Regions from separate parts of the Actinoplanes sp. NPDC026623 genome, predicted to be linked through region 2. Evidence: riboswitches for the same ligand, from Rfam matches in the RefSeq annotation. Region 2 holds a riboswitch; the other holds the start of a gene.

Region 1 (11,805 bases), on a different contig from region 2:
CGAGCAGGTGCACGGTGAGGGTGCCGTAGCGCTCGAGCAGGTGCTCGACGACGCCGGCGGTGACGCCGTGGCGCCGGGCCATGTCCTGCCGGTCGCGCCAGGCGGCGGCGAAGCCGTCGGCGCCCAGCAGCGGAAGCTGATCGGTGCGCGAGGGTCGCGCGGGCCCGCCGAGACGGCGCACGGCCCGGTCGATGACGTCGGCGGCCATGACCCGGTATGTCGTGTATTTGCCGCCGGCGACGAGCAGCAGCCCGAGCATCGGCTCGACGACCGCGTGCTCCCGCGACAGCTTCGAGGTGGAGTCGGCCTCTCCGGAGAGCAGCGGTCGCAGCCCGGCGTAGACGCCCTCGATGTCGTCGGTGGTGAGCGGCCGGTCGAGCACGGTGTTGACCTGGTCGAGCAGGTAGGCGATGTCGCGCGCGGAGGCGGCCGGATGGGAGCGGTCCAGCCGCCAGTCGGTGTCGGTGGTGCCGATGATCCAGTGCCCGCCCCACGGAATGACGAAGAGCACCGAGGTGGGTGTGCGCAGGATCAGCCCGGCCTCGCCGGTGATGGCCGAGCGGGGCACGACGAGGTGCACGCCCTTTGAGGCCCGGACCCGCAGGCCCGGCCGCACGCCGACGTCGCTGAGCATGCGCGACAGGTCGTCGCTCCACACGCCGGTGGCGGCGACGACCGTGCGCGCCCGCACCTCGATCTCGGGCGAGTCGGGGGCCTCGAGATCGCGGACCTTGACGCCGACGACCTCCCGCGCCTCGCGCACGAAGCCGGTGACCCGGGCGCTGGTGACGACGGCGGCGCCGAGGCTGGCCGCGGTGCGGGCCAGGTTGACCACCAGCCGGGCGTCGTCGACCTGGCCGTCGAAGTAGCGGATGGCCCCGGCGATCTTGTCGGCCCGCAGGCTGGGGAAGAGGTGCCGGGCCCCGTCGCGGGTCAGGTGCCGGTGCAGCGGCATGCCCCGCCCGCTGCCGAACACCCCGGCGAACGCGTCGTAGGCGGCGACGCCGAGCCCGTAGTAGGCCCGCTGCCAGACCCGCGCGGGCGGCGAGGCGGCGGGCAGCGGCACGAGGATCGGCACCGGCCGCACGAGGTGCGGCGCGAGGCGGCTGGTGAGCAGGCCGCGCTCGGTCAGCGCCTCGTGCACGAGGTGAAGCTCGAGCTGCTCGAGGTAGCGAAGGCCGCCGTGGATCAGCTTGCTGGACCGGCTGGACGTGCCGGCGGCGAGGTCGCGGGCCTCGACCAGCGCCACGCTCAGGCCGCGCGAGGCGGCGTCCAGGGCGGCGCCGGCGCCGGTTACCCCGCCGCCGATGACGAGGACGTCGAACTGCTCGTCGCGCAGCCGGCGCAGATCGGAGACGCGACGGATCGGGGAGAGCCGGCCGGCGGCATATCGGGAGACGGAGGGTGAGCGCACAACCCCCACGTTAGCGCTGACGTGTGTCACCCCGGAGGATGAATGTGACGGGTGATCTTCCTGTCGACGTCGGTGACCAGGGCGCGGACCTGGTCGAGCATCTCCGTGACCGACGCCGCGGGGTCCGTCACCGGGAACTGCACCGCGCGGATCGTGGCGGCCGGGTCGGCCAGCAGGGTCAGCCGCTTGAACCGGTCGACGCCGGCGGCCCGGAACGTCGGCAGCCGCAGGCCACCGGCCAGCCGGCCGTCCGCGTCGGAGAGCAGCGGGAACGGCAGCCGCGCGTGCGCGGCGAACGCCTCGAGCTGGTCGGGCCGCTGGGTGCTGACGCCCCTGATCCCGGCGCCGGCCGCGGCGAAGTCGGCGGCCCGGGCCGCGTACGTCATCGACTCCAGGGTGCAGCCGGGCGCGCCCGGTATGTCGGCCCAGCCCGGCGGGTAGTCCAGGGCGCTGGGCGCGAAGGCGCCCGGGAAGAAGTAGAGGACCGTCCAGCCCGGGACGGCGAGCGGCACCCGGCGGCCCACCAGCGCGTGCACGCGCCGGGACTCCGCGGACTCCGGCCGCGCCGACGCCGTCAGGGAGCCGTCGCCGAGCACGTGCCGGGTGCCCCAGTCCTGCAACGCGATGAGCACCGGCAGCAGCCCCTCGCCCTTGGGCGTCAGCAGGTAGTCGTAGCGCGGCGGATGCTCCGAATATGCCGCGCGCCGCAGCACGCCGTGCTCGACCAGCGCCGACAGGCGTTCGGTCAGCGCCCGGCGGCTGACGCCCAGCGTGCGCTGCAGCGCCTCGAACCTGGTCACCCCGCCGGCGATGTCCCGGACCACCAGGAAGGTCCACCAGTCGGTGAGCACGCCGAGGGCCTGCTCGATGCCGCAGTCGGCATCAACTGGTTCGACCCTTCGCACACCCTGAAGTATAGTCCGTTCCAAAATGGAACTTACTGGAACGGGGGTCGGGGACCGTGAGCGTCTTCTGGCGGTGGTGGGTGGCCGGGACAAGCAGCGATCTGGGCTCGGCGGTCGGCGGCGTGGCCCTGCCGCTGACGGCGCTCACGGTCCTCGACGCGACACCGTTCCAGATGGGGATGATCGCCGCGTCCGGCTACGTCGCCTGGATCGTCATCGGCCTGCCGGCCGGGGTCATCGTGCAGCGGCTGCCCCTGCGCGGCGCCCAGATCGGTGCCGACCTGGTCCGCGCGGCGGCCGTCGCCTCGATCCCGGTGGCGTGGTGGTTCGGGCTGCTGACGGTCGCCCAGCTGATCGTCGTGGCCCTGATCGTCAGCTTTGCGCACGTCATCTTCTTCGTCGCCAACACCACCTTCCTGCCGGAGATCGTCAGCCGCGACCAGCTGCAGTCCCGCAACAGCCTGACCTCCGGCACCCACGCGACCACCCAGCTCGCCGGGCCCTCGCTCGGCGGCTTCGCGGTCCAGCTCCTCGGCGCGGTGCCGACCCTGCTCGTCGACGCCGTCAGCTATCTCGTCTCCGCCGTCCTGCTGCGGACCCTGCCGGCCCGGCACGGCCGGAAGCCCGGCACGCCGACGCCGATGGGCGTGATGATCCGCGAGGGCTGGGCGTTCGTGACCCGGCACCCGATGATGGGCCCGGCCATGTGGTCGGCCACCGCGTCCAACTTCGTCAACGGCGCCTACCTGGCGCTCTTCCCGCTCTACCTGGTGCGGGACCTGCACGCGCCGGCCGCCCTGGTCGGCGTGCTGCTGGCGGTCGACGGCGTCGGCACGCTGATCGGGGCGTCGCTGACGACCCGGATCACGAACGCGCTCGGCACCGCCCGCGGCCTGATCATCCTGGGCTTCGTGGAGGCGGCGGGCGCGTTCGTCATCCCGGCGGCGACCGGCCGGGCCGCGTACGTGACCTTCACCGTCGGCGTGCTGATCTTCGCCGGCACCGGCGTGGTCTTCAGCGTGACCACCCGCACCTACCGGCAGATCGCCAGCCCGCCGGAGCTGCTGTCCCGGGTGATGGCCACGGTCCGCTTCGTCTCCTGGGGTGCGATCCCGGTCGGCGGGCTGGTGGCGGGCGCCCTGGCCGGACCGCTCGGCGCCCGGGCCACCCTGCTGGTCTTCGCGGCGGCGGCGGTCCTCGCCCCGCTGGCGCTCTACTTCTCGCCGGTCCGGGGGCGGCGGGACCTGCTCGATCCGGCCGTGGCCGAGCACGCGGCGGCCGCCGGGTAGGTTCGGCGGTTGTGGACAGCGAGTTCTGGATCTCCGAACTGACCGACGACGACGTTCCCGCCGTGGTGGCCCTCTGCCGGACCGCTTTGGACCTGCCGGAGGACGCCGCCGACGCCGCGGACATCGTGCTGCGCCTGCGCGAGACCACCGGCACCGGCGGGTGGTCCACGACGCCGCGCAGGCTGGCGGGTTTCATCGCCCTGACGTCGGCCGGCCCGGGTCCCGCCGCGGCCGGCGCCGCGCTGTCGGGTGAGCCGGTCTCCGTCACCGGCGGGCGGGTCATCGGGGTGGCGCTGGGCTCCGTGTCGCACCGGGACTCCTCGATCGGGCACGTCGACCTGGTCGCCGTCGACCCGCAGAACCGCCGTCGCGGCGTCGCCCGGGCGCTGCTGGCCCGGGTCGAGGGCGCGCTGGCCGGCCTCGGCGCCGGCGACGTCGTCATCGCCGGCAACGCGCCCTACTACGCCTGGCCCGGCATCGACGTGCGCTACACCCCCGCGATCTGCGCCGCCATGGCGTTCGGCTTCGAGCAGGACCAGCCGGCCTGGAACATGACAGTGGACACCGCCGCCGCCGGGCTGGGACCGACCGCCGACCACGAGGCGCGGCTGGCCGGCGAGGGCATCGTCGTGCGGCGCGCCGGCGCCGAGGACGTGCCGGGTCTGGTCGGCTTCGCGCTGGCGAACTTCGGCAAGGGCTGGGCCGGGGAGATCACCCATTCGGTCGGGCGGGACCGGGCCGGCTGCCACCTCGCCCTGGCCAAGGACGGGTCCATCCTGGGCTTCGCCGCGTACGGGTCGTCGCGGCCGGGCTGGTTCGGGCCGATGGGCACCGCCACCGCCGCCCGCGGGCTGGGCATCGGCGCCCTGCTGCTGCGCCGGTGCCTCGCCGACCAGCGGGCGAGCGGGCACGACCGGGTGCAGATCGGCTGGGTCGGTCCCCTGCCGTTCTACTCGAAGGCGGTCGCCGCCCGCGTCGAGCGCGCCTTCCTGCTCTACCGCAAGCAACTCTGACGGCACCCGGGTACGCGAAAAGGGCGGGCCGCCGAAGCGACCCGCCCTTTCAGCAAGCTGGACTCAGAAGTCCATGTCTCCGCCACCGGGGCCACCGGCCGGGGCCGGGTTCTTCTCCGGCTTGTCCGCCACGACCGCCTCGGTCGTGAGGAACAGAGCGGCGATCGACGCGGCGTTCTGCAGCGCCGAGCGGGTGACCTTGGCCGGGTCGATGATGCCCGCGGCCAGCAGGTCGACGTACTCGCCGTTGGCGGCGTTCAGGCCCCAACCGGCTTCCAGGTTGCGCACCTTCTCCACCACGACGCCGCCCTCGAGGCCGGCGTTGACGGCGATCTGACGCAGCGGGGCGTCCAGCGCGACCTTGACGATGTTCGCACCGGTGGCCTCGTCGCCCACCAGGTCGAGCTTGTCGAACGCGGTCTTGCCGGCCTGCACGAGCGCGACGCCACCACCGGGGACGATGCCCTCCTCGACGGCCGCCTTCGCGTTGCGAACGGCGTCCTCGATGCGGTGCTTGCGCTCCTTGAGCTCGACCTCGGTGGCCGCGCCGACCTTGATGACCGCAACGCCGCCGGCCAGCTTGGCCAGGCGCTCCTGCAGCTTCTCGCGGTCGTAGTCGGAGTCCGACTTCTCGATCTCGGCGCGGATCTGGTTGACCCGGCCCTGGATCTGCTCGGCGTTGCCGGCACCGTCGACGATGGTCGTCTCGTCCTTGGTGATGACGACCTTGCGGGCCTGGCCCAGCAGGCTCAGGTCGGCGGCGTCGAGCTTGAGGCCGACCTCCTCGCTGATGACCGTGGCGCCCGTGAGGATCGCGATGTCGTCCAGCATGGCCTTGCGACGGTCGCCGAAGCCCGGCGCCTTGACGGCGACGGACTTGAAGGTGCCGCGCACCTTGTTGACGACCAGGGTCGCGAGGGCCTCGCCCTCGACGTCCTCGGCGAGGATGATGAGCGGCTTGCCGCCCTGCATGACCTTCTCGAGGATGGGGAGCAGGTCCTTGACCGCGGAGATCTTGCTGTTCGCGATGAGGATGTACGGGTCGTCGAAGACGGCCTCCATACGCTCGGCGTCGGTCATGAAGTACGCCGAGATGTAGCCCTTGTCGAAGCGCATGCCCTCGGTGAGCTCAAGCTCGAGCCCGAAGGTGTTGCTCTCCTCGACGGTGATGACGCCTTCCTTGCCGACCTTGTCCATGGCCTCGGCGATGATCTCGCCGACCGTGGAGTCACCGGCGGAGATGGAGGCGGTGGAGGCGATCTGCTCCTTGGTCTCCACATCCTTGGCTAGCTGCGACAGGGCCTCGGAGACGGCCGCTACGGCAGCCTCGATGCCCCGCTTGAGCGCCATCGGGTTGGCGCCGGCCGCGACGTTGCGCAGGCCTTCGCGGACCAGGGCCTGCGCGAGGACGGTCGCCGTCGTCGTGCCGTCGCCCGCGACGTCGTCGGTCTTCTTGGCGACCTCCTTGACCAGCTCTGCGCCGATCTTCTCGAAGGTGCCCTCGAGCTCGATCTCCTTGGCGATCGACACACCATCGTTGGTGATGGTGGGAGCGCCCCACTTCTTCTCGAGCACGACGTTGCGGCCCTTGGGACCGAGCGTCACCTTGACGGCGTCGGCGAGCTGGTTCATGCCACTCTCGAGGCCGCGACGAGCTTCCTCGTCAAATGCGATGATCTTGGCCATACGGCTGTGTCCTCCTGGACATTCGCGGTGCCGGGCCGGTCCGGCCCGTTTCCGCACGTTGAGAACGCTGCGGACGTCACCACCTGGCGATGTGACGTCCTCAGGTCGAGCCGGATAGCCCGCGACGACCGGTCCCGTGCCCCGGCACCGATGGCGATGCCGCTGCCGTGACCCCACCGTCCCGACCTGCTGGCACTCACGTGGCGCGAGTGCCAATCACTTGTTTAGCACTCTGATGGGGCGAGTGCAAGCAGAACGATCGGGCTCCGGGGTGCCCGGTTCGTGCACCCGCGCGGTCGAATATCCACGTCCTGCTTGCCCCGCGCCCGGTCACCGGGTAGCAAGGCAGCATGACCAGCACCCTGGCGCCGCCCGTCACCGTGCACCGGGTCACACCCGGCGATGCGGCCCGGATGCGGGCACTGCGGCTGGAGATGCTGGCCGACAGCCCTCTCGCGTTCCTGGAGACCCTCGCCCAGGCGGCGGCCCGGCCGCACGCCGACTTCCGGCGGCGCGTCGTGCAGGCCTCCTCCGGCGACCAGCTGGCCCAGTTCGTCGCGGACCCGGGCGGCCGGCTGATCGGCCACGCGGGCGGCACGGTGCTGCCCGAGGAGCCGGACACGACGGTGATCTTCGCGGTCTACATCACACCGTCACACCGGGGCACCGGGGTGCTGAGCGAGTTGATCGAGGCGGTCGCGCGGTGGTCGGTCGCGGCCGGCCGGCCGGAGTTGCTGCTCGAGGTCGTGGTCGGCAACGACCGGGCCGTCCGGGCTTATGAACGGCTGGGCTTCCGCGACATCGGCAAGCGGGTGCCGCACCCGGTCATCCCCGCCCTGACCGAGCTGCAGATGCGCCGGCGAGCCTAGGGCGGAAGTTGGTCGGGAGGACGCACGCACAGCGCCTCCGGCACTGGGTCGTTGGACCCCTAGGAGATTGTCACCAAGCTCAAAGGTGGGGCCACGTACGGCGTCACGTCCTCCCGCGTAGAGCATCCTGCCGAGCCTGAGATCCCGGCGCAAGTCCTCAGGGGAAGGAATCTCGACGTTAGGCAGATGTTCAGTTACTCTCCGTCAGCCCAGGAGGCCGGCGTCGCGAGCGCCGCGCAGCGACGGCTTGATCCGGTGCGTCGGCCCGACCTGCCCCGCGACGGCGTCCAGCGTCTTGAGCCCCTCGCCCGTGTTGTAGACGACGGTCTCCTTGTCGGGGTCGAGCCGGCCGCTCGCGACGAGCTTCCTGAGCACCGCGACGGTGACCCCGCCGGCGGTCTCGGCGAAGACGCCGGTGGTGCGGGCGAGCAACTGGATGGCGTCGCGGATCTCGTCGTCGTCGGCGTAGTCCATCCAGCCTCCGGTGCGGGTCACGGCCTCGATCGCGTAGGCGCCGGCGGCCGGGTCGCCGATGTTCAGCGACTTCGCGATGCCGGTCGGCTTCACCGGAATGATCTGGTCGGTGCCCTTGTGCAGTGCCGTGGCGATGGGGTTGCAGCCGGCCGACTGCGCGCCGAAGACGGTCCAGCCGCCCTCGGGCGCCTCGACCAGGCCGATCTCCACGAGCTCGGTGAAGGCCTTGTCAATCTTGGTCAGCAGCTCGCCGCTGGCCATCGGGACGACCACCTGGGCGGGGATGCGCCAGCCGAGTTGCTCGGCGACCTCGTAACCCAGAGTCTTCGAACCCTCGGCGTAGAACGGCCGGACGTTGACGTTGACGAAGGCGGTGTCCTCGAACTCGTCGGTCTCGACCAACTCGCCGCACAGCCGGTTGACGTCGTCGTAGGAGCCGTCGATCGCGACCAGCTCGCCGCCGTACACCGCGGTGGTGATGATTTTGCCCTGCTCGAGGTCGCCGGGGATGAAGACGATGGACGGAACCCCGGCGCGCGCGGCGTGCGCGGCGACGGAGTTGGCCAGGTTGCCGGTCGAGGCGCAGGCGAACCGGGTGAAGCCCAGCTCCCGGGCGGCGGTGAGCGCGACGGAGACGACCCGGTCCTTGAAGGAGTGCGTCGGGTTGGCGGAGTCGTCCTTGACCCAGAGCGGCGCCCGCAGCCCGATCTCGGCGGCCAACGCGGGCGCGCTGACCAGCGGGGTCAGGCCGGGGTCGAGGGTGACCCGGGTCGCGGGGTCCTGCCCGGTGGGCAGCAGGGCGGCGTAGCGCCAGATGTTCTGTGGGCCCGCCTCGATCGCCTCGCGGGTGACCGCGGCGAGCGCGGCGGCGTCGTAGGCGACCTCGAGCGGGCCGAAACACTCGTAACAGGCGTGCTGCGCGATCAGCGGAAACTCGGCACCGCAGCCACGACAGACGAGGGCCCGGGCGGGGCTGGCGGACTTGCTGGGGGCGTCGACGGCAGACGTCACAATGAGGCCTTCCTCTCATCTTTCCCCGGGCGTCATCGGACGCACATGGGGACGGAATTAGCACCTGCCGCACGCGGCCTCGTCATCGAGACATGCGCGGTGGTTGCCGGGGCGTCATCGGGCCGTTCCCTCAGCCCCTCTGGATGAGGTATTCAGTTGTGTTCCCAACACCTTACGACGCGGGCGGCGGAATCGGAGTCAACCGTCCCGAGGTGTGAGCGACGTCCTTTCCTCGGCCTCCCGGCCCGCGGGCCGAAAGCCGCGTGCAGGTGGCGGCGGGTGCCTAAGGTGACGCAGGTCATTCCACAACGCGCGGGAGGTCCGGCGTGAGCGCCGTCCTGGAGATTCAGGGTCTGCAGAAGACCTATCGCAGCCGCAAGGGGGTGCGCAGGGCCGTCGACGGCTTCGACATGCTCGTCGAGGCCGGGCAGGTGCACGGCTTCCTCGGGCCCAACGGCTCCGGCAAGACCACCACGCTGCGCACCCTGCTCGGGCTGATCAAGGCGAACGGCGGCCGGATGTCGCTGCTCGGCCACGAGGTGCCGCGGGCGCTGCCCGAGGTGATCGGCTCCGTCGGCGCGATCGTGGAGAGCCCGCAGTTCTTCGGCAACTTCTCCGCGCACGACACCCTCTCCCTGCTGGCCGACGCGGGCGGCGTGCACCGGGCCCGGGTCGACGAGGTGCTCGAACTCGTCGGGCTGCGGGACCGCTCGAAGGATCGGGTGAAGACCTACTCGCTGGGCATGAAGCAGCGCCTCGCGGTCGCGTCCGCGCTGCTCAAGAACCCGCGGCTGCTGATCCTGGACGAGCCCGCGAACGGCCTGGACCCGGGCGGCATCCGGGAGATGCGCACGCTGATGCGCAACCTGGCCGCCTCCGGGATGACCGTGCTGATCTCCAGCCACATCCTCGGCGAGATCCAGTTGATCTGCGACTCCGTCACGATCATCTCGGCCGGGCGCCGGGTGGCCGCCGGAGCCGTCTCCGACGTGCTCGCCCAGCACGAGACCTCCTCGGTGCGGGTCCGCGTCGAGTCGATCGGCGACCTCACCGCCTCCGCGGGAGCGTTGCGGGAGATCGGCGCCCAGGTGGTGGTCGAGGCCGATCACCTCATGGTCACCGGCATCGCCGAGCCGAGCGCGATCACCCGGGCGCTCGCCGCCCGTGACTTCTTCGTCAGCGAGCTGGCGCCGGTGACTGTCGACCTGGAGAGCGTGTTCCTCGAGCTGACCGGCACCACGCCGGTCGAGGGAGTGCACCGCCAGGTCGACCAGTCCGCGCCGGTGGCGGCCACCCCGAACGGCGGGTGGGGGCTGTGAACCTCTTCAGGGCGGAAATGCGGCGGCTCACCAAGCGCCGGGTCATCCGGTTCTTCGTATTCGGCACGCTGGCACTGCTGGCCGCGATCGTGGTGGGCATGTTCGCGACCCACCAGCCGAGCACCCCGTCGGTCCGCGCGGCGGCACAGGCCGAGGCGGACCGGGACTACCGGCTCGCCGTCGAGTCGCTCGCCGAGGAGATGAGGGCCTGCGAGACCGCCCGGGGCACGGCGCAGGCGGCGAACTACCCGCCCGACTGCGACCCCGGGTACCGGCCGTCCAAGGCGGACTACCAGGCCGAGTACTACATGCCGCCGACGTTCGTCTTCCGGGAGCAGTTCGGCCTGATGATCGTCACGCTGGCGGCGCTGCTCGCGGTGATGGCGTACCTCGTCGGCGCGAGCTACGTCGGCGCCGAGTGGAGCAGCGGCGCGATGATGAACCTGCTGCTCTGGCGCCCGCAACGGCTCAGGGTGCTGAGCACCAAGCTCGGCGCGCTGACGGCCGGCCTGACCGCGCTGACGGTGCTGGTGTCGGCGGCCTGGACCGGGCTCTTCGCGCTGGTTGCCGACCTGCGCGGGACGATGGACGCGATGACGTCCGGCGCGTGGCAGTCCTTCGTGCTCATGGAGGTGCGCGGGCTGGTGCTGGTGCTCGTCGCGGGCGCGGTCGGCTTCGGGCTCGCCTCGATCGGCCGGCATACGGCGATGGCGCTGGGCACGGCGATCGGCGCGATCATCGTGTTCCAGTTCGGCCTCGGCACCCTGCTCTCGCTGGCGCAGGTGCACTTCGTCGAGGCGTACCTGGTGCCGGTCTGGGCCACGGCCTGGATGGACAAGTCGATAACGGTGACCGACTGGCAGCCCTGCGACTCCGTGATCAACCCGGGTTGCCAGGCGGGAACGTTGACGCTCACCTGGCCGATGGCCGGCGGGGTGCTCGCGGCCCTGGTCATCCTCGTTGTGGGGGTGGCCATGTGGACTATGCGTAGCAGGGACGTCACTTAAGGTAGTTTCGGCGGGTCAGGCACACACTCGCACGGCGGGGATCGGCGGCTGCCACTATGCTGGCGATCCCCTTCGTACATCTGTGCGTGCTCTCCCACCGCCCAGGAGCGCCATGCAGCCCGACGCCGAACTCAACCAGCAGGTCCCGGCGCCCCGCGAGGCCGACGCCGACGAGACCACGCCGGCACCCGCGCTCTCCGACCGCGAGGTGCAGATCCTCGCGTTCGAGAGCAAGTGGTGGAAGCACGCCGGCTCCAAGGAACAGGCGATCCGCGACGCGTTCGGCCTCTCGTCGACCCGCTATTACCAGCTGCTCAACGCCCTGCTGGACAACCCGGCGGCGCTGGAGCACGACCCGGTTCTGATCGGCCGGCTGCGCCGCCTGCGCTCCACCCGGGCCCGCACCCGCCGCCGCTGAGGCGCCTAACCCGGCGCGTGCGTTGACGCGTACGCCTCCAGCCAGGCGACCTGCACCGGGTCCAGCGAGGCCCGCACCCGCGTGCGGGCGACGCCGACGTGCGCCGCGGTGACCGTGGAGGCGTCCAGCGACTCGCGCATCGCGGCGAGCGCCGCCTCGCGGATCAGCGCGGCGCAATCCGCGGCCGAATAGCCCTCCAGCGACGCGCCGAGCTCGTCCAGGTCCACCGCGCCGTCGAGCGGCACCGACCTGGCGGACGCGCGCAGGATCGCGGCCCGCGCCCCGGCGTCCGGCGGCGGCACGAAGACCAGGCGCTCCAGCCGGCCCGGGCGCAGCAGCGCCGGGTCGATCAGGTCGGGCCGGTTCGTCGCGCCGATCACCACCACGTTGCGCAGCGACT
Region 2 (11,805 bases):
CCAGGCCGCTGGCGAGCAGGGACGTGAGCAGGGCGGTCAGGGCGGTGCGAAGCGGAAGCCTCATGGGACGCGTTCTCCGGGGGAGTCAGGGGAAAAGCGCTGAATTCGCACATCTTGGGCAATGGCGGTGTGGTCCACCTCGCGTCCGGCTGAGTGCACGCTGAAGGGCCGCCCCCGATACCGGGGACGGCCCTTCAGAAAGGCGGCAGGGTCAGCCGTGGTGGTGGCCGCCCTCGGGGGTCAGGTCGGGAATCCCGTTGGACAGGTCCACGCCGGGGCCGGGCAGATTCGCCGTGACCGCCACCCGGTCGGCCGGCACCCGCGCGGCGTGCCCCAGGGCCTGCCGCACGGCCTCGATCTGGCCATCGCTGAGGATCGCGCCGAAGTACCGGATGGTCAGCCCGGCGCGCTGCTTCGTGGTGACGTAGCGGTTCAGCGAGTCGGACAGGATGCCGTCGCGGTCCACCGTCGCCGAGACCTGGGCCGGCGTGAGGCCCGGCGCCGGGACGACCGCGAACGTCAGGTCGTGCAGGACCACCGGCGCCACCAGGTAGAACGCCACGCCGGCGGGCTGGTGGTCGCGCATGAACGCCTCGGCGTCCGGCACGGACACGCCCTCCGCCAGCACCAGCGTCTGCTCCGGCACCAGATACTCCAGCAGCTCGGGGCTGAACACCGCGAACGTCGCGTCGGTCAGCGCGCCGATCTTGGCCCGCTGTGCCGCCAGGCGCAGCTCACGGGCGATCTGCCCGCGATCGGCGCCCTTCGCCGGGTGAATCGCGATGGCCGCCCGCCGGCGCACCATCGGCCCGTCGAAGGTCGTCGTGGCCAGTTCGTCCCCGGCGTCATCGGTGACCGGTCCGGCGGCGGCCTGCGCCTGCGCCTGCGCCTGCGCCTGCGCCGGTCCGGCGAACCTGGTGCCCCAGCGGGCCATCGCCGCCACGCCGCACAGCACCAGGGCGAGCACCACGAACCACCGCAGGCCGAGGTCCCACTTGCGGCGCTTCATCACGTGCCCAGCGGGTAGCTCGGCGCGTACACCACCGGCTGTTCCGCCTCGGCGTCCGGGCACGCCGCGTCGGAGCTGATCGGGTCGTTGACGTTGACGTCACCCACCGCGAACTGGATCATCATGTCGCTGTCCTCGTGGACGAGGTTGTGGCAGTGCACCATGTACCGCCCGCCGGCGTTGCCGCCGCCGGTGGTGAACTGCATCAGCACGCTGACCGTCTCGTTCTCGCCGAGGTAGAAGACGTCCTTGCCGCCGCCCTCCCAGGCGTGCGCCTTGCCGTCCGGGGTGCTGTTGCGGCCGATGATCTGGCCGTCGATCAGGTGGATGTGCAGCGGGTGGAACCAGCCGCCCGACTCGTTGACCAGGTCCCAGATCTCGACGTCGTAGGGCTTCGGGTTGCCGAAGACCCGCTGGAAACCGGTCTTCTCGATGTCGTCCCACGTCTCGCCGTTGACGGTCCAGATGCCGTGCTTGCGCTCCACCCGCAGGCGGCGCCGGGCCGTCGCCATGTCGGGCGTCAGCTTGTTGACCTCGATCGCGCCCTGGCCCGCCCACGGCTGCGGCCCGAGATCGAGCGTCGTGGGGATCACGTACGGGTCGGGCCCGGCCGAATCGGCGACGACCTCGAACTGCATCACCTTGCCGGTGTTGCCGTAGTCCTCGTTGTTCTTGTTGCTGAGGTTCCGCAGCTCGACCTTGGTGCCCGGCTTGTACTTGCGGAAGTCGATGAGCACCTCGTAGCGCTCGGCGGGCGCGTGCCGCCAGGACTGCACCGCGTTGACCTTCGGGGTCATCCCGGCGTCGGTCGCGACGACGTAGACCGGCTCGTCGGTGCTCAGCTTGAACCGGTACGAACGGGAGATGCTGGACACGAGCACCCGAAACCGGTAGACGCGGGGCTTGACCCGCATCTTGGGCCACGGCACGCCGTTGACCATGATCACGTCGCCCATGAAGCCGGCGTTGTCCGAGTCGTCGAACTTCACCGAGCCGTCGGCCTTGAACGCCATGTCGCTGACGATCAGCGGGACGTCGTACTCGTCCTGGGGCAGCTGGGCGCGCTCGTACTTGTCGCTCAGGTGGTACTGCGCGGCCAGCCCGACGAACGCGTTCTTCGCCGTGACGCGGTGGTTGTGGTCGTGGTACCAGAGCGTGCGGGCCTGCTGCCAGTTCGGGTAGCGGTAGGTCTTGGCCTGCCCGGGGCGGGTGTGGTCGTTCGCGTACCCGTCGTACTGCGGCAGCGAGGCCGAGCCGTGCAGGTGGGTGACCGTGCTGAACTCGCCGCTGTACAGCGGGTGCGCGCCGAGCGCGTTCGCGATCCGGACCTCGGCGCGGGTGCCCTGCGGCACCTTGATGGTCGGGCCCGGGAAGATCCCGTTGTAGCCCGCGATCGTGGTGAGCAGGCCGGGCACGATGCTGGCCTGGCCGATCCGCTGGGTGAGCCGGTAGCGGTGGAACGGGCCCTTGTCGTCGACGCCCTGCTGGCACGGCATCAGCACCGGCGGGCGGCGGAACAGGTTCGTGTATGGCGTCGGTGTGTACTTCGCCGCGAGGGAGCTCTCGGCGGCAACCACTTCACCGCCGGTGCCGGCCACGATCATGCCGCCACCACCGATCGCGAGTGCGCCCTTGAGCAGACCTCGCCGAGTCAACATTCCGTCAGTCATCCATACTCTCCGTGTTTCGACGTGCCAGATCCGGCGCAGACGCTAGCGGCGGGTGCTGACGTGTCCCGGTGGAAAACCTGTCGTCGGCCTCTGCCCGCGTTCGCAACAACCTCAGGCAGGCCTGGTCAACTCCTCATGACCCGGCCCGAGCCGTCGATATCCGGCGTAATGCATGCTCTCGAGGAGGCCGGTCGGATGCGCGTCACGGTGTTGGGGTCGCTCATGGTGACCGACGACGGCGGTGCCGCCATGCCCGCCGGGGAGCTGCCCCGGCGCGCCCGGCAGGTGCTCGCGGTGCTGGCCGCCCGGCACGACCGCATCCAGTCGAAGGACGCCCTGGCCGACGCGGTCTGGGGCAACGAACTGCCCGGCAACCACGTCGCCACGCTGGAGCACTACGTGTCGATGATCCGGCGGCGCCTGCAGCCCTGCGGCAACGCGGCGACCTGGTTCATCGTCACCCGCAGCGGCGGATACCTGTTCGACACCAGCCGCGCCGGGCTCGACCTGGCCGAGCTTCGAGAGCAGACCCGCAGCCTGGACGCCCTCCCGCCGCACGGCCCCGAGCGCCTGGACGTGCACTCCTCGATCCTCGCCCTGGCCCGCCAGCTGCCGTTCCAGGAGGACCCGTACGCCGAGTGGGCCGAGCCGGCCCGCACCGAGGTGCAGGTCGCCACGGTCGACGCCCTCCTGGCGCTGGCCTGCGCCGCGCTGCCTGAGGATCCCGCGCGGTCGTTGCGCCTGGCCCAGGAGGCGATCGGGCTCAGCCCGTTCCTCGAGTCGGGGTACCAGGCGGCGATGATGGCGGCGGTCGCGATGGACCGGCCCGACCAGGCGCTGCGCATCTTCGACCGCTGCCGGCGGGTGCTCGACGAGGAGCTGGGCCTGCCGCCCTCGGCCGATCTGGTCCGCCTGCAGAGCGCCGCCCTGGCGCACCGCCTCCCCAAGCCCGCCGCGTCCGCGCGGCCGGCGGCCGGCCCCGTCACCGCCGCGCCGGCGGAGGCGACCGGCTTCCTCGGCCGCCACCACCAGATGGAGGCGCTGTTCGAACCGGCCACGCCGTCGGTCGTGCACGTCGTCGGCCCGGTCGGCGCGGGCAAGTCGGCGTTCGTGGCCGAGCTGGCCCGGCGGGCACCCGGCCGGGTCGGAATCGGACATGCCGGTTCGGCCGTGTTCCGGCTCGCCTGGCTGCGCGCCGTGCTGACCGACCTGGGAGCCGGGCCGGAGGTCCTCGCGGCCGTCGACGGCGCCCGCCCCGAACAGCCGCTCGGCCCCGGCGAGCTGGAGCTGATCGGCACCGTGTTCGACGGCCCCGAGCGGGTCTTCCTGGCCGTGGACGACGCCGCCGACCTGGACGGTGCCAGCGTCGCGGAGCTGGCCTGGCTGGGCCGGCGCTGCCCGCGGCTGCGGATCGTGCTGACCTACCACTACCCGTCCCAGGTCATCGACCGGCCGCTGGCGGCGCTGAACACCACGGCGGTGCTGCGGCTCGGCCCGCTGAGCGCGGACGAGCTGGCGGCGCTGGGCGACGACCGGACGGCCGAGCGCAGCGGCGGGATTCCCGCGCTGGTGGCGGTCGCGACCCGGCCGCCCGAGATCGCCTGCGCGGTCGCCATGCAGATCGCCCGGCAGCGGACCCGGTGGATGCGCGAGCCGGCCTGGGACGTGCTGCGCCTGTGCGCGGTGCTCGGCCCGCTGAGCGCGGCCGACCTGGTCCCGCTCACCGGCCGTTCGGTGCAGCAGGTGCTGGCCTCGATCGACGAACTGGTGCACGCCCACCTGCTGCGCGACGAGCCCGACGGCACCGTGCGGCATCGCAGCTCGCTGATCCGCGACGCCATCCGGGAGCAGGTGTCGCAGGCGTCCACCGCGCACCTGCGCGAACAGCTGACGGCGGCCTCCTGAGGGAGACCGCCGCCGCTGACCTGCCTGTTCAGTTCGTCAGTTGGTCACGTTCACCGCGAAGGCGAGCTGCTGCGCGCCGGTCGTCGTGACGAAGCTGACCGTGCGCACGGCGCCCGGGTTGGTGCCGGTCACCCGCAGGTCGAACGCCCCGGTGCCGTCAACGGTCACCGGCGCACCGATCGTCTGGCCGGTGAGCGTGCTGCCGAGGACCACGGCGACCCGCTGGCCCGCGAGCAGGCTGCTGGTACCCGAGATCCGCCACTCGTTGCTGTTGGTGCGGTAGCGCACCGAGAGGCCGGACAGCGTCTCCGGCTGCGGGCGGATGAAGATCCTGCTGCTGTCGACGCCGGTCGGGGTCTTGACCGTCAGCTCGAGCTCCACCGCATCGTTGTTGTAGGCGAAGCCCTTGTTCGGGCCGGGCACCGCGGGCAGCGCCTGCACCGGGAAGGTGAACGTCGGCTTCGCGCTGGTCGGATTGATCAGCGTGACCGGCGGACCGGACACCTGCCGCCACGAGTACGTCTCGGCGCCGACCGACTTGGAGCCGTCCAGCGCGACCGTGCGGCCCCGGACCACGACCTGATCCGGGCCGGGCTTGGCCTTCGGCGCGGCCGGCACGACCACGTTGACGGTCACCGGCGCCGGCACGCTGTCGCCGCCGGGCCCGTGCACGGTCAGCGTGAACCTGTACCTGTCCGCCACGGTCGGCACGAACGTGGTCGTGGACCCGTTCGGGTCCGACAGCGTGACCGCCGGCCCGGCGGTCTGCGTCCAGGTGTACCCGTCGATCTCACCGGCCGAGCCGGCGGCGTCCAGGCGGACCGTCTGCCCGACGACGGGTGCGGCGTCGGCCGTCGGCCCGGCCACCGGGGCGCTCGGCAGGAACGGCCGGCCGGTGCCCGCCACCGGGACGGTCGCGGACCCGCCCGCGGACGAGGTGACCGTGATCGCGGCCGGCGGAGCGACGACGTTCTGGAACGGCGCGTCGGTGAGCGGGCCGAACCCGGCGACCGAGAAGGCCGGGGGCTGCTTGAGGTCACTGGAGGCGGCGGAGACCGCCAGGGTCTGCGCGTCGGCGTCGTACGCGAGGCCGGTGACCGTGACGAGGTCGACCAGTTCCCGCGACTTGCGGGTGACCGGACGATCGCTCGAGTTCATCACCTCGATCTTCGTGCCCCTCGGCACGGAACCGCTGAGCGGGAACCGGCCGTAGTAGCGGCCCCCGCTGCCGCGCAGGCGGGTGTTGTGGAAGCCCAGCGTCTGGTTGCCGACGATCTCGATGACCTGGTCGGTCTCGCTGCTCGCGAACACCTCGACCGTGCCGGTGCCGTCCGGGTTCGCCGTGTAGGTGGCCTGGTCGATGTCGACGCCGCCGTTGGTCGCGAGCCGGCCCTGGACGCTGAACAGGTCCGTGAAGCCGACCTCGCTGAGCACCGCCCCGGAGGCCGGGTCCAGCCGCTCGACGCGCACGAAGTTCGTGTCGTACGGGCTGCCGACGACCTTGTGGTTGACGGCGGGGTCGCCGGTGTAGCCGGCTGGCGCGGCGGCCCCCGCGTTCGGGTCCCACTTCAGGAACGGCCCGATCCGGCTGCTCAGGACACCACCGAACGCGCCCGGCGCGATGCCGACGTCCTCGGTCATGTTCACGCCCTTGTCACCAGCGACGATGTCGTCGATCCCGTACGGGTGGGTGATGCGGAAACGCTGGCCGGTGGGTGCGTCGAACCGGATCCGGACCCGGCCGAAGACCACCTGGTCCCCGGGGATCGGGTCCTCGCGGGCGAACGCCGCCTCGACGTTCATGCCGACCGTCACCCGGGCGCCACCGGCGATCGGGAAGTCGGCGCCGGCGAGCTGGTAGAAGGACTCACCGGGGAAGTTGTCCGGGAACGACACCGGCTCGTCGGGGTGGGGCATCTCGTCGGCGGCCGCAGGGCACAGCAGGTCGCCCGGGTCGGTGCAGAGCTCCAGCCGGACGTTGTTGCTGTCCCGGTACCAGGCGGGGAAACCGTGCTCGGCGATCGGACCGATCTGCACGAGAGTGCCAGTTCGCCCGGTGGCCGGTGTGATGGCCACTGCGGCGGCGGTGCCGGCAACCGCCGCCACCGCCGTCACGATCACGCCGAGCGTGACCGGCAGGCGAGCCAGTGTCTTCTTCATGGCGCTCCTAAGATTCTGGAGTCGCCACCATATGGACGCGCCCTTTGGCGTTCCTGTGGTCCCGCTGAGGCGGCCGGGCCGCGACGCGACGGCCGCCTCAGCGGTCCCGTTCGGCCAGGACGGGCTGGTCGCCGGCGCAGCTGACCCGGACCTTGACCCGGTCGTGGTCGTCGGCGGCGCCCCGGAACTCGCCCTCCGCCTGCGCCCGCGGGCCCTGGTCGCGCTCGTGCACGGCGTACCCGGCCAGCGGCGACATGGCGACGATCTCGACCCGGCCGTCCCGGCACCGGGCCACGACGGTGCCGCCCTGGGTGCGGAACGAGCGGAGCCCGGCCGACGGCGCCCTGCCGCCGCCCGTGGGCGCGGTGGCGGCGGGCGCGGAGGTCTCTGCCGGGGTGGGTTCCGGCTCGGCGACGGCGGCGGGTCCGGTCGACGCCGGGCCGTCGCCGGTGGTGGGCGTCGCGCGCGCGGCAAGCTCGCGGGCCACCTCCGCCGCCGACCGGGTCCGCCCCGCGTCCGAGGTGAGGCCGTCGCCGATCACCCGGACCGCGGCCAGCCCGACCAGCACGGCCAGCACCGCCACGCCGATCCAGCCGGCGGTGCCGAGCAGCGTTCGTCGCGTCATGGGGCCGACTATGCCGTCTCGAACGCTAACGCCGGGCCCGCAACGCGCTAAGGGAAGGTTAAGCCGCAGGTGGCGGGCGGCTCCGGGCTACCGTGCGGTGGTGGCCCACCTGTTGCTGATCGAGGACGACCCGGCGATCCGCACCCACCTGCTGCGCGCGCTGCGCGAGCGGGGCCACGCCGTCGCCGCCTGCGGCACCGCCATGCAGGGCCTGCAGACCGCCCTGGCCGAGCGCCCCGACCTGGTCGTGCTCGACCTCGGCCTGCCCGACCTCGACGGCCGCGAACTGCTGCGCATGCTCCGCGCGGTCAGTCCCGTCCCCGTGATCGTCGCAACCGCCCGCGACGACGACACCGACATCGTCCAGGTATTGGACGCCGGCGCCGACGACTACCTCGTCAAACCCTTCACCGCCGCACAACTCGACGCCCGGATCCGGGCCGTGCTGCGCCGCGGCGGCGAGAACCGGCCGGAGCAGGCCGAGATCATCGTCGGCGGCCTGCGCCTCGACGCCGGCGCCCGGACCGCGTCGCTGGACGGCACGCCGCTGGAACTCACCCCCCGCGAGTTCGACCTGCTGCACTACCTGGCCGGCCGCCCCGGACAGGTGGTGTCGAAACGGGAACTGCTGGCCGAGGTGTGGCAGGTGCCGTACGGCGGCGCCGACAAGACCGTCGACGTGCACCTGTCCTGGCTGCGCCGCAAGCTCGGCGAGACCGCGCAGGCGCCGCGCTACCTGCACACCGTGCGAGGGGTCGGCGTGCGGCTGAACGAGCCGGCATGAGACGCCGCCTCACCCTGCTGGTGGCCGCCACCACCTGCCTGGTGCTGCTGGCGTTCCTGGTGCCGCTGGCGTTTCTCGTACGCCAGGTCGCCGCGGACCGGGCGGTCAGCAGGGCCGACGACGTGGTCCGGGCGATCGTGCCGCTGGTCGCCACCAGCGACGCGGGCGAGCTGGAGCTGTCGCTGAGCGGGGCGTCGGTGCCGGTGACGGTCTATCTGCCGGACGGGCGGGTGCTCGGCGCCCCGGCGCCGCCCACCGCGGCGGTGCGGCTGGCGAGCGCGGCCGGGCAGACGTTCACCGTCGACGGCCCCGCGGGCCGGGAGATCGTCGTGCCGGTGGTCACCGCGCACGGCACGGCCGTGGTCCGCACGGTGGTGCCGCGCGCGGAGCTGACCGACGGGGTCGGCAAGGCGTGGCTGGTGCTCGCCGGGCTCGGCATCGCCCTGGTGCTGCTGGGCCTGGTGGTCGCGGACCGGTTCGCCCGGAATCTGGTCGCACCGATCGCGGAGCTGTCCGCGGTCTCGCACCGGCTGGCGCGGGCGGAGCTGTCGGCGCGGGCCACGCCCGCCGGGCCGCCCGAACTGCGCGAGGTGGCCGGCGCGCTGAATCACCTGGCCGGGCGCATCCAGGACCTGCTGCGCCAGGAACGTGAACAGGTCGCGGACCTGTCACACCGGCTCCGCACCCCGCTGACCGCGCTGCGGCTGGAGGCCGAGACGCTGCGTGACCCCGACGACGCGGCCCGGCTCGCCGACGCCGCGGACGCGATCGAGCGGGCCGTCACCGCGATCATCCTGCAGGCCCGCCGCCGCGGCTCGAAACGCCCGAGGACCGGCTGCGACGCCACCGCCGTGGTGTCCGAGCGGGTCGCGTTCTGGTCCGTGCTGGCCGACGACACCGACCGGGCAGTGCATCGTGAGCTGCCCGGCACGCCGCTGCCGGTGGCGGTGCCGGCCGACGACCTCGCCGCGGCGCTCGACGCCCTGCTCGGCAACGTCTTCGCACACACCCCGGACGGCACCGATCTCGCGGTGTCGCTGACCGCGCGGCCCGGCGGCGGCGGCGTCCTGGCCATATCGGATTCCGGGCCGGGATTCCCGCAATCCGCGCCGCGCCGCGGGGTGTCCGGCTCGGGCTCGACCGGCCTGGGCCTGGACATCGCCCGGCAGGCCGCCGAGACCGGCGGCGGGAGCATGCGGGTCGAGGCCGGAAGCGACGGCGGCGCCCGGGTGGTGCTCGAACTGGCCGGGCCCTTAACCATGGCTTAGCGATCGCACAGCGCGCCGCTAATCCCCGCTGGGCCACTGTGCAGAGGTCAAACAGCCCGCCGCACCGGAGGCACCACGATGATCAAGCTACGCCCCGTTTCCACCCTCGCCCTCGGCGTCACCGCCGCGCTCGCCCTCGGCGGCACCGCGCTCGCCGCCGGCGCCGACGACCCGGCACCCGCACGCTCGTCCGACGACCGCGGCGGCGCCGTGCCGATGCTGCCGAACGGCGACCCGGTGCCGACGGGCTCGGCGGACGACGACTTCTCGACGCCGGCCCCGGCGCCCGCCACCACGGGGGCCGCGTCGCCGGCTGCCGTCGACATCGACGCCGCCCGCGCGATCGCGCTGGGCGTCGCCGGCGGCGGCCGGGTCACCGGCATCGAGGCCGAGACCGAGCACGGCCGCGCGGTCTGGGACATCGACGTCGTGACCAACGGCGTGCGGCACGACATCGACGTGGACCGGGCCACCGGCGCGGTGCTGCGGCACCGCACCAAGGGTTCGGACCGGGTGAAGACCCGCTCGTCCGACGACAACGGCACCGACGACCGCCGCGACCACGGCACCGACGACCACGGCACGGACGACAACGGCACCGACGACAACGGCACCGACGACCACGGCCAGGGCGGCGGGCACGGCGCCGACGACAACGGCGCCGACGACCACGGCCGGCACGGCGGGCACGGCTCCGACGACTGATCCAGACGCGGCGGGGCCCGTGGTTCGCCACGGTGCCCCGCCACCGCGGGCGTTCGGTGCTACGTTGCGGCGTACAGGTCATGAGTGCCAGCGCACAGCCCCGGCTTGCTGGCCGGCAACCCTCCGTTCGCGGGCGGGGTGCTCCGGGTGAGGACCGGGCCCGGCACGGAGGTGCCGGGCAAGCCGCGAAGCACCGGAGGGTGTCGTCATGGGTTCCGTACTACTGCTCCGGCCCGCGGGTCCGGACGACGCCGACCGGATCGCCGACCTGCACGCCGACAGCTGGCGCCGGCATTATCGGGGCGCCTATGCCGACTCGTTCCTGGACGGCGACGTGGCGGCCGATCGCCGTACCGTGTGGTCGGCGCGGCTGGCCACCCCGGCCGGCACGGACACCGTCGTCGCCGAGCGGGACGGCCGGCTGGTGGGCTTCATCCACTGCGTCCTCGACGCCGACGCCACGTGGGGGAGTCTCGTCGACAACCTGCACGTGGTCCACGATCAGCACCGGACCGGCCTCGGCACCCGGCTGCTGGCCCGCGCGGCCCGGGCCGTCGTCGATCGAGCGGCCGGCGACGCGATGTTCCTCTGGGTGCTGCGGCAGAACGCCGCGGCACAGCGGTTCTACCGCGCGTCAGGTGCGATCCGTGCGGAGACCGCGACGGTGTCGCCGCCCGGCGGCGACCCGAGCCGCCTCAACGGCACACCCGTGAAGCTGCGGATGGCCTGGTCCGACGCCTCGAGCCTGGTCCGCCGCTGAATTACTCCGAGACCGGCTCGCGCAGCATGAAGACGTCCACCGGATCCTCGGACACGAGGGTGAATCCGTGCCGCTCGTACAGCCGGCGGGCCGGGCTGCCCCGCAACACGTTGAGCCGGACGCGAATGCCGTCGCGGTCGCACCGCTCCAGCAGGCTGCGCAGCACGGCCGTGCCGATCCCGCTGCCCTGCAGGTGCGGGGCCAGGTAGAAGTGCTCCAGCCAGTGCGCGTCCGCGGCGGGCCGCAGCGACACGCAGCCGGCGAACGCGCCGCCCACCTCGATCACCCTGGTGTGCCCGGGTTCGAATCCGTCCCGCAGCCGCTGCCGCACCCGGTGCTCGTCGTACCGCCCGAGCCGCTCCAGGTCCGCCCGGAGCACCACGGCCCGTAGCTCGGCCACCGCCTCGACGTCCGCCCACGAAGCCGATCTAGTCGCCCAGTCCGCCATGATCGTCAAACTACCGCGCCGGTCTGTGCCGGGGTCCCGGCCCGCGAGGGGGCTGCCGGCCGGGACCCCGGCAGCTACTTGCGCGGTAGCAGCTTCGTCACGTGCGCCGGGACCTTGACGTCGACGGGCAGGCCGTGGCCCGAGTACGTCCAGCGCACCGTGTTGTAGAACTTCGCGTCCGCGTCACCCTTCGGGTGGGCGAGGGTGTAGTCGTAGGACATGGCGGTCACCAGGCCCGACTTCGGGTCGACCTGGATCGTGCCGGCCACCGGGATGACGGCGGGGCGGTCGGGGGTGCCGGGCTTCCAGGCGAAGCCGAACGCGTACGAGGTGGCGCTGGTCTTCGTCACCGTGCCGGCCTTCTTCAGGGCGGCGAACTGGTCGACGAATTCGACGGTGGCCAGCGGGTTGAGCAGGCCGGTGTTGTCGACGTCGTCGATCAGGCTGTCGGTGGGGCTGGTCCGGAACTGG

The links. A riboswitch is a leader RNA that binds a small molecule or an ion and turns the genes downstream of it on or off. The one in region 2 is predicted to bind S-adenosylmethionine.
Region 1: another riboswitch for S-adenosylmethionine. It lies ahead of thrC (threonine synthase); the one in region 2 lies ahead of AB0F10_RS35800 (GNAT family N-acetyltransferase).

The regions. Positions count from the first base shown of each region.
Region 1 covers NZ_JBEZXZ010000002.1:68,823-80,627, forward strand. The annotation lists gene AB0F10_RS01050 (glycerol-3-phosphate dehydrogenase/oxidase) at 1-1,414, opposite strand, end outside; gene AB0F10_RS01055 (winged helix-turn-helix transcriptional regulator) at 1,441-2,319, opposite strand; gene AB0F10_RS01060 (MFS transporter) at 2,376-3,608, shown strand; gene AB0F10_RS01065 (GNAT family N-acetyltransferase) at 3,620-4,621, shown strand; gene groL (chaperonin GroEL) at 4,685-6,307, opposite strand; gene AB0F10_RS01075 (GNAT family N-acetyltransferase) at 6,658-7,176, shown strand; gene thrC (threonine synthase) at 7,381-8,661, opposite strand; SAM riboswitch class I at 8,674-8,811, opposite strand; gene AB0F10_RS01085 (ATP-binding cassette domain-containing protein) at 8,988-9,980, shown strand; gene AB0F10_RS01090 (ABC transporter permease subunit) at 9,977-10,987, shown strand; gene AB0F10_RS01095 (DUF3263 domain-containing protein) at 11,028-11,405, shown strand; gene AB0F10_RS01100 (AAA family ATPase) at 11,411-11,805, opposite strand, start outside.
Region 2 covers NZ_JBEZXZ010000185.1:372-12,176, reverse strand. The annotation lists partial or broken gene AB0F10_RS35845 (peroxidase family protein) at 1-64, opposite strand, end outside; gene AB0F10_RS35840 (hypothetical protein) at 212-1,012, opposite strand; gene AB0F10_RS35835 (multicopper oxidase domain-containing protein) at 1,009-2,679, opposite strand; gene AB0F10_RS35830 (BTAD domain-containing putative transcriptional regulator) at 2,875-4,584, shown strand; gene AB0F10_RS35825 (PKD domain-containing protein) at 4,621-6,744, opposite strand; gene AB0F10_RS35820 (hypothetical protein) at 6,842-7,369, opposite strand; gene AB0F10_RS35815 (response regulator transcription factor) at 7,470-8,153, shown strand; gene AB0F10_RS35810 (HAMP domain-containing sensor histidine kinase) at 8,150-9,421, shown strand; gene AB0F10_RS35805 (PepSY domain-containing protein) at 9,500-10,126, shown strand; SAM riboswitch class IV at 10,203-10,317, shown strand; gene AB0F10_RS35800 (GNAT family N-acetyltransferase) at 10,335-10,886, shown strand; gene AB0F10_RS35795 (GNAT family N-acetyltransferase) at 10,888-11,334, opposite strand; gene AB0F10_RS35790 (hypothetical protein) at 11,409-11,805, opposite strand, start outside.